Regions from separate parts of the Pseudoalteromonas sp. DL-6 genome, predicted to be linked through region 1. Evidence: predicted binding sites of a transcription regulator. Region 1 holds the regulator's gene; each other region holds the start of a gene.
The links. The regulator sigma-54, encoded in region 1, starts transcription at its own class of promoters, with help from an activator protein. The targets are predictions, from matches to a motif close to GTTGGCACGNNNNTNGNNT.
Positions count from the first base shown of each region.

Region 1 (2,211 bases):
CCCCTAGTTTGAACGAATTTTAATCCGTAAAGGTCAACAGACCGTAATTTAAAAGGATTGTTAGAGATAAATGAGGCAATCATTACAGCTGCGCATGGGCCAGCAACTTACAATGACTCCACAGTTGCAACAAGCAATTCGCTTATTGCAGCTCAGTACATTGGATCTCCAGCAAGAAATTCAAGAAGCGCTCGATAGCAATCCCTTGCTTGAAGTTGAAGAACAAGATTACAGCGAAGATGCTGCGGGTAAAAACGAACAAAAAGCCGATAACAATGAATCAACGCTAAGTGCTTCAGCTGACGAAAAACCTAGCGAGTATGAGCAAGACAGCGGCGAAGCCATGAGCAAAGACACCATTAGCGATGATATGGCAATGGATGTTACATGGGATGAATACATGAGCGCAGCACCTGTCTCTTCATCGGGACCGATGCCTGAAGATGAATCAATTTATCAAGGCTCTTCAACTGAAACGCTGCATGAATATTTAATGTGGCAATTGCAACTGACGCCATTTAGTCCTACAGATGAAGCCATTGCGATTGCAATAGTAGAAGCCGTGGACGACTCAGGTATTTTAACCCTTAGCTGTGAAGAAATTTTAGAGAGCTTTAATCAAGAAAACGATGACGAAGATGAAGTTGAACTTGATGAAATAGAAGCGGTATTAAAGCGTATTCAATTATTTGATCCGGTAGGAATAGCCGCGCGTAGTTTACAAGAGTGCTTGTGTATTCAACTTAATCAGTTTGATAAAGACACGCCTTTTTTAAACGAAACAAAAATGATCTTAACCGATCATATTGATTTGCTGGCTGCACGTGATTATCGCACGTTAATGAAAAAAACTAAGCTCAAAGAAGATGAGCTTAAAGAGATCATGACGTTAATTCATACCCTTAGCCCAAAACCGGCGGACACTATTGTCAGAGAAGAGTCAGAGTATGTTATTCCTGATGTGTCGGTTAAAAAAATTAAAGGGCGTTGGGTGGTTGAACTAAACCCTGATAGCATGCCTAAAATTAGGGTAAACAGCCAATATGCGGCTATGTCACGTACTGTTAAATCAAGTGGTGATAGCCAGTTTATTCGCTCACACTTGCAAGAAGCAAAATGGTTTATAAAAAGTCTAGAAAGTAGAAACGACACGCTACTTAAAGTAACTAACTGTATTGTGCAGCAACAACAGGCCTTTTTTGAACATGGTCCTGAGGCGATGAAGCCTATGGTACTTAATGACGTGGCCGAAATGGTAGAAATGCACGAATCGACTATTTCACGTGTTACTACGCAAAAATACATGCACACACCACGCGGTATTTTTGAGCTTAAATATTTCTTTTCAAGCCATGTAAGCACTGAAAATGGTGGCGAATGTTCATCTACAGCAATACGCGCATTAATTAAAAAATTAATCGCTGCAGAAAACTCAGCTAAACCATTGAGTGATAGTAAAATTGCAGATATATTGGCAGAGCAAGGAATTAAAGTAGCAAGGAGAACTATTGCAAAATATCGCGAATCTCTAGCTATTCCCCCGTCGAATCAACGAAAAAGTTTGATTTAAGGCGTACAACAAAGAGGAAAATGTTTATGCAACTGAACTTAACTGGTCGCCATGTAGATATTACTGACTCGCTTAGAGACTACGTAAATAGTAAATTTGCAAAGCTGCAGAGGCACACTGATCACATAACGAATGTGCACGTTATTCTCGATGTAGAAAAACTAAACCAAAAAGCCGAAGCAACCGTTCATGTTAGTGGCGCTGAGATTTTTGCTTCTACTGAACACCAAGATATGTATGCCGCTATAGACTCGCTGATTGACAAGCTAGATCGTCAAGTAATTAAACACAAAGAGAAACTTGCTCGACACTAACACTATGAAACTAAGCTCACTTATCTGTCAGGACTGCAGTAAAGCTGCGGTCCTTTTTAATAGTAAAAAAAGAATTTTAGAATTTATCAGTGAATTGGCTCACAATAAACTGCCCTATTTAACACAACAAGATATTCTTAACGCGTTAACCGCCAGAGAAAAACTAGGGAGTACAGGTATAGGCCGAGGAATTGCAATTCCACATGGTCGTATGAGTGGTGCACAAGAGCCTCTTGCACTTATACTGGTGAGCGAAACGGCTATTAATTTTGATGCGATAGATAACCGACCGGTCGACATTTTTGTTGCCTTAATTGTCCCAGACGG
Region 1 is NZ_CP019770.1:465,944-468,154, reverse strand. It holds gene B1F84_RS02145 (RNA polymerase factor sigma-54) at 71-1,570, shown strand; gene hpf (ribosome hibernation promoting factor) at 1,597-1,884, shown strand; gene ptsN (PTS IIA-like nitrogen regulatory protein PtsN) at 1,889-2,211, shown strand, end outside.

Region 2 (2,211 bases), 260 kb from region 1:
GCTTAGGCATAAACGTTGCTGTCTTTCCGTATAAATGAGCCATGTTATGGATAACATATTTCATTTCTTGGATTTCATCTGCTTTTAAAACCATAGTGTTAAAGCGAGTTGCGATCTCGTTTTGACCGGCAGTCGCCACTTCGTGGTGATGCGCTTCAACAACTTGGCCCATTTCTTCTAACACTAAACATGTTGCAGAGCGCCAATCTTGGAAGTCATCTACTGGTGCAACTGGGAAGTAACCGCCTTTAACACCTGGACGGTGGCCTGTGTTGCCATCTGCATATTCTTTATCTGAGTTCCAAGCTGCTTGCTTAGAATCAATTTTATACATTGAACCTGACATGTCAGATTTGTATTTAACGTCGTCAAATACGAAAAATTCTGGTTCTGGACCGAATAAAACGGTGTCAGCAATACCGGTAGAACGCATGTACTCTTCAGCGCGTTTAGCTACTGAACGAGGGTCGCGCTCATAACCTTGTAATGTAGAAGGCTCAACCACGTCACAACGAACGATAAGTGTTGTTTCTTCTGTGAAAGGGTCAAGCTTGATTGAATCTGCATCAGGTAGTAATACCATGTCTGATTCATTAATGCCTTTCCAGCCAGCAATTGAAGAACCGTCGAACATCTTTCCATCTTCAAAAAAGTCTTCATCAACTTGATGATGAGGAATAGAAACATGTTGCTCTTTACCTTTTGTGTCAGTAAAGCGTAAATCAATGAACTTAACGTCATTTTCTTTAATAAAATCTAAAACCGATTGTGACATGTGTCCTCCAACTATTGGGTTTTATTATTGCTGCTTAGATACTTTAAATACCTATAAGCTGATTTTGTGCCACTATTATAATTTGTTGTTTTTTATGTGAAAATATATAAACAGTATAAAGGCGGCATAGATTAAGCACTGTTTTGGTGCGTAATAATTCCAAAACGGTGCAACATTTACAGGGTTATAATTGCTTGCAAATTAATCACCTTAGACTAACACAAAGAAAATGCAAAATACGCAGTAAAGTCGCTTTAAATTAATCCAAAACCACCTTTTGAGATTAATTTATAAAAATTAATCATCAAAATTAATTATTTTAAAACAAAGAGTTAATTATTTTATTGCGAAAGTTTGAAATTTTATTTTGGATAAACTTTCATCCATTCCATTTATAGGGGATAATATGCGCCCTTTTAAATCCTATGCTGGGACATCTCGTGAAAGCGCAGGTGAGTACGTATAGCCCCCTGCAGGATCAATGAGATCAATTTCTCTGAGTGAACATATGAGTATCGAAAAGTTAAGAAATATAGCAATTATCGCCCACGTTGACCACGGTAAAACAACACTGGTTGATAAACTACTTGAGCAATCAGGTACATTAGAAACACGCGGCGGTAATGAAGAGCGCGTGATGGATTCAAACGACATTGAAAAAGAACGTGGTATTACCATTTTAGCGAAAAACACCGCTATCTCTTGGAATGATTACCATATCAATATCGTAGATACTCCTGGACACGCCGACTTCGGTGGTGAAGTTGAACGCGTACTTTCGATGGCTGACTCAGTACTACTACTTGTTGACGCTCAAGAAGGCCCAATGCCACAAACGCGTTTCGTAACGCAAAAGGCATTCGCGCAAGGCTTAAAGCCAATCGTTGTTATCAATAAAATTGATAAGCCAGGTGCTCGCCCTGATTGGGTTATGGATCAAATCTTTGATTTATTCGACAACCTAGGCGCAACTGATGAACAGTTAGACTTTAAAGTAATCTACGCATCAGCAATCAATGGTTGGGCTACATTAGATTTAGACGAAGCATCAGATAACATGGAACCTATGTTCAAGATGATCGTTGACGAAGTATCACCACCGGATGCAGATCCTGAAGGTGACTTCCAAATGCAGATTTCACAGCTTGATTACAACTCTTATAAAGGTGTAATTGGTATTGGTCGTATTAAACGCGGTTCAGTTGTACCTAACCAACAAGTTACGATTATTAGCGCTGACGGGTCTAAACGTAACGGTAAAATTGGTTCAGTACAAAGCTACTTAGGTCTTGAACGTATTGAAACTGATAAAGCTTACGCTGGTAACATCGTAACGGTAACGGGTCTTGGCGAGCTTAAGATTTCAGATACGCTTTGTTGTCCTAACAACGTTGAAGCATTACCTCCATTAAGTGTTGATGAGCCAACAGTAACGA
Region 2 is NZ_CP019770.1:207,605-209,815, forward strand. It holds gene glnA (glutamate--ammonia ligase) at 1-775, opposite strand, end outside; gene typA (translational GTPase TypA) at 1,284-2,211, shown strand, end outside.
Region 2: the regulator sigma-54 is predicted to act here: its motif matches at 831-849, upstream of glnA (glutamate--ammonia ligase).

Region 3 (2,211 bases), 780 kb from region 1:
TTGCTTATGTCACTAATAACTTAAATGCAGTAATAACGCGCTTAAAGCATGCGGGCTTTGAAATAAGTAAGCAAGGCGCTGAAAATCCATTTAGGAAGAATATTTATTTTATTGACCCCGCAGGGTTTGAGGTTGAGTTTGTAGAGTACATGAGTGATATACCCAGTGAGCGTAATAACGATTTATAATATGGATGAAGCCAACTATTTTGGCTTCATCATAAATTAGCATATTTAAAAATGTTTACTATTCATGCCAAGTTGAGTTTTTAAATCATTTGCAAAGCTAATAAATTTTTCTTTAATAGTGCGTTTAACTTTAACTTCCACAGAGCCTAAAACAGTTTTTCCTTCAATGTGAATTGTTGGCCCTTGGCGTTTATTGAGTGATACGGTTTTATTTTCAAAACTGCCTAAAATACAAAACATTTTAGAAACTACATTAACGTGCTCTGGTACATATATTTCTTCGCTACCAAAGTAACAATTAACGTGAATAGTGACATGTTGGTGGGTAAAAATAGCATCCGTAAAATCAAGATTGATAGATCCCATGTAGTTTTCTATATAAATGTTTTGAGGAACGACCCATTGGCCGCTTCGTTCACTTGAACCAAGAATGCTTCTTAATGTAAGTGGTTCTTCACTCCCCTCATGCTGCGAACCATAGTTAGGTGCAAACTGCGAGTGCTTTTGCGCCTTGTATTGCTGGTCAGTATTTAAGGTTAAATCTTCAACGAGATCCATAAGTGCTTTATTGTCACTCGCTGCCATGGCGTCGTCTAAGCGTCGTTCAAATGCTTCTACAGAAATGACACCATGGCTGTAATTATAAATGAGCTGATCAATCACTTGCTCTCGAACTTGCTCAATAGGGCGGTCTTCAATTTTAACAGACATTTAAATTATCCTTTTATGGTTGCTGGTTATTTCAGAGCAAGCCTTATACCAAATATTAACTCATTTAAAATCAGTGTATTATGATTTGCTGTGTTCTTTCGTGTTACTATATTAACGACAGATTAACCAAATATACAATTATTTAGTAAGTTTCGCTATTCGAGAAACTTTTACGCAATACTCGGTAAATGTTTACTTTGTAGGTTTAAGTCAGTATCGGTAGTTTTAACTTAAGTCATTGAAATTTAAGTGTAAAAAATATTGGCCCGATGTTCGCATTAGTTTAAGTGTCTTTAATCAAAAGGAGAACGATTATGAAAACATTTAATAAGTCTATGATTGCAGCCCTAGTATTAGGAACAACCGCAATGGGCGCTCAAGCAAGCAGCTGGGAAAACGAAAGCAAAGATGCTTGGATTGATGGAAAGGCAGAAACAGTACTGCTGATGAACACTAACCTGAATAACTTTGACATCAACACGGACGTAAAAAATGGCAAAGTAATGCTAACAGGTAAAGTTAATAGCGAAGTAGATAAAGAGCTTGCTGAAGAGCTTGTGCTAAGCCTAGATGGTGTAACTGAGGTTGAAAATGATCTAACTGTTATTGAGCTCAAGGATGCAAAAGATTTAACAACAGTTGATCAGATGAATGCTAAACACCACGATTCTACTATGATGGATAGCGACACTGAAAGTGATTTAACCGATGCGAAAATTACCACCGTAATTACCACTCGCTACTTATTTGATTCAGAAGTCGGTGGTACAGACATTGATGTTGATACTGATAACGGTGTAGTTACCCTAAAGGGGACTGTGGAATCGGATGCTGAAAAACAACTAGCGATGGAAATTGCTAAAAACGCAGAAGATGTTCGCGAAGTAGTTGATGAATTAACTGTTATTGCAGAATAATACACTATACTAAAAGCCCAGCCTTGCTGGGCTTTTTGCTTTGCTAACGTTAGAAGGGTTAAATTATGGATATCATCAGAATTATTTTTTCTATTTTATTACCACCACTGGGTGTATTTTTACAGGTGGGGCTAGGGATGCACTTTTGGTTAAATATTCTGCTAACCTTGCTCGGCTATTTCCCAGGATTAATTCATGCGATTTATATTATTGCCAAGAAGTAATGCAGTAGCTTGACTGGACATTTAACACTGAGTTGCTAAGTGCCAACAAAGGTATGTGTATTAGCCACTCAGACTGTAATTTAATAAATGGATTCGTTTTAAAAGTCATCACCATTAAAATCTCAAAGCCTACTATTTGAGCAGTTAGCCCCTTGATTGTTAAAATAAAGC
Region 3 is NZ_CP019770.1:2,922,922-2,925,132, reverse strand. It holds gene B1F84_RS13655 (VOC family protein) at 1-188, shown strand, start outside; gene B1F84_RS13650 (LiaF domain-containing protein) at 234-899, opposite strand; gene B1F84_RS13645 (BON domain-containing protein) at 1,214-1,816, shown strand; gene B1F84_RS13640 (YqaE/Pmp3 family membrane protein) at 1,882-2,040, shown strand.
Region 3: the regulator sigma-54 is predicted to act here: its motif matches at 1,160-1,178, upstream of B1F84_RS13645 (BON domain-containing protein).

Region 4 (2,211 bases), 1.4 Mb from region 1:
CTACACGCGAGCGGGTGCGTTTAAGCTTAATAAAGACAACTTTGTTGTCGACGCTAAAGGTAATTTTTTACAGAGCTTCCCAGTTGATGAAGTCAGTGGTGACACAACGTCTGTGAGTTTAAGTACTTCATCGGCATTACAAATTCCAGATTCTTCTGGTTCACCTCGCTCTACCAGTAATGTATACACTTCGTTTAATGTTGATTCTCGTGAAGATGTTATCGCAGTGCCGTTTGATGCAACCGACAGCACCACTTACAACTCTTCAACATCAACGACTATGTATGACTCGTTAGGTGAGCCACATGTATTACAATTCTTTTTTGTAAAAACAGCGCCAAACGAATGGCAAGTACATGGCACGTTAGATCAAACTCCTTTTGATGCGACTGGTGCAGCTACTGCAACACCAAGCCCGTTAAGCACGTTTGGTTTTGATGCCAGTGGTTTACCTGCGACTACCGATGGTGCTCCAAATGTTGGCCCTACGTTTACTGATGTCAATTTAACCGGTGCAAATTTATCGGGTATTTTATCTAATGGCGCTCAATTTGATGATATTGCTATTAACTGGCGTGATGAAGCGGGTACCGCTAACAGAACACCTACTCAGTATGCGAGTCGTTTTGAAGTGAAGGCGCTTGAGCAAGATGGTGCGACAGTGGGTCGTTTAGCGGGGATTGATATTGGTACTGATGGCAAAGTGGTTGCGTCATACAGTAACGGTGATTCAACCTTCTTAGGTCAAGTTGCCATGGTGCGTTTTTCAAACTCGCAAGGCCTACAACAGGTCGGTGATACCTCATGGAAAAAGAGTTTAACCTCAGGTGAGCCAATTGCGGGTGAGCCTGGTTCAGGTACTTTAGGTAACATTAACTCATCAGCGCTTGAGCAGTCTAATGTAAACTTAACCAATGAGCTGGTCGATTTGATTAGTGCGCAACGTAACTTCCAAGCAAACTCTCGTGCGCTTGAGGTTAATTCAACTATTCAACAGAACATCCTTCAGATCAGATAATCATTATTTTGATTTATTTAGGCTGCTTAATGCAGCCTTTTTTTATTCCCTTCTTAAAATCTTATTCATCCTTAAATTTAATTTGGCACTTATATTGCATTTACTCATGCATAGATTTATTAATGAGTCGATGTTATGGATAAAATGGTCTACATAGCGGCATCTGGCGCTAAACAAAGCATGCAAGGGCTTGCTCTTAAAGCCAATAATTTGGCAAATGCAAATACCACTGGGTTTAAATCTGATTTTGCGCAAGCGCGATCAATGCAGGCTTTCGGTGAAGGTTTGCCGACTCGTGTTTTTGCTATGCAGGAGCGCCCAGGATCAAACATGACATCGGGCGGTGTTGTCGAAACAGGTCGCAGCCTTGATATTGCTATGAGTGATAATGCATGGCTGAGTGTTCAGGATGCCTCTGGTAATGAAGCCTACACAAAAGTGGGTTCGTTAAATATAACGGCTGAAGGTATGTTAACTACCAGCGACGGTCGTCAAGTTATTGGCGAAGGTGGGCCAGTCATATTACCTGTACCGATTGAAAAAATTGAATTTAGCAAAGATGGCACTATTCAAGTTCGCCCTCAAGGTGCACCGGCTAACTTTTTAGAAGAAGTTGATCGGCTAAAAGTGGTTGATGCAAACAACGCCACGCTCGAAAAGGGTAATGATGGCTTATTTAGAGCTAAACCAGGCGAAATAGTTGAAACATCAGCCAATGTACAAGTATTAGGTGGCACATTAGAAAAGTCGAATGTAAATCCTGTGCATGAAATGGTCGATATGATCAGTCACCAACGCCAATTTGAATTACAAGTAAAACTGATGAAAACAGCTGAAGAGATTGACGAACGTCAAGAGCAGCTGATGCGCATCGTTTAACTTTAACGTGAGGACATTATTATGAATCCAGCATTATGGATAAGTAAAACAGGGCTTGACGCTCAACAAACTGATATATCGGTTATATCAAATAACTTAGCGAACGCCAGTACAGTAGGTTACAAAAAAAGCCGCGCTATTTTTGAAGACTTGCTTTACCAAAATATTAATCAACCAGGCGGTCGCTCATCGCAAGACACCGAAATGCCGTCAGGCTTAATGCTTGGCGCGGGTACTAAGGTGGTGGCTAACCAAAAAAACTTTTCGCAAGGTAATATGCTCACCACTGAAAATTCATTAGATTGGATGATTTC
Region 4 is NZ_CP019770.1:2,348,003-2,350,213, reverse strand. It holds gene flgE (flagellar hook protein FlgE) at 1-1,018, shown strand, start outside; gene B1F84_RS10955 (flagellar basal body rod protein FlgF) at 1,154-1,897, shown strand; gene flgG (flagellar basal-body rod protein FlgG) at 1,919-2,211, shown strand, end outside.
Region 4: the regulator sigma-54 is predicted to act here: its motif matches at 1,100-1,118, upstream of B1F84_RS10955 (flagellar basal body rod protein FlgF).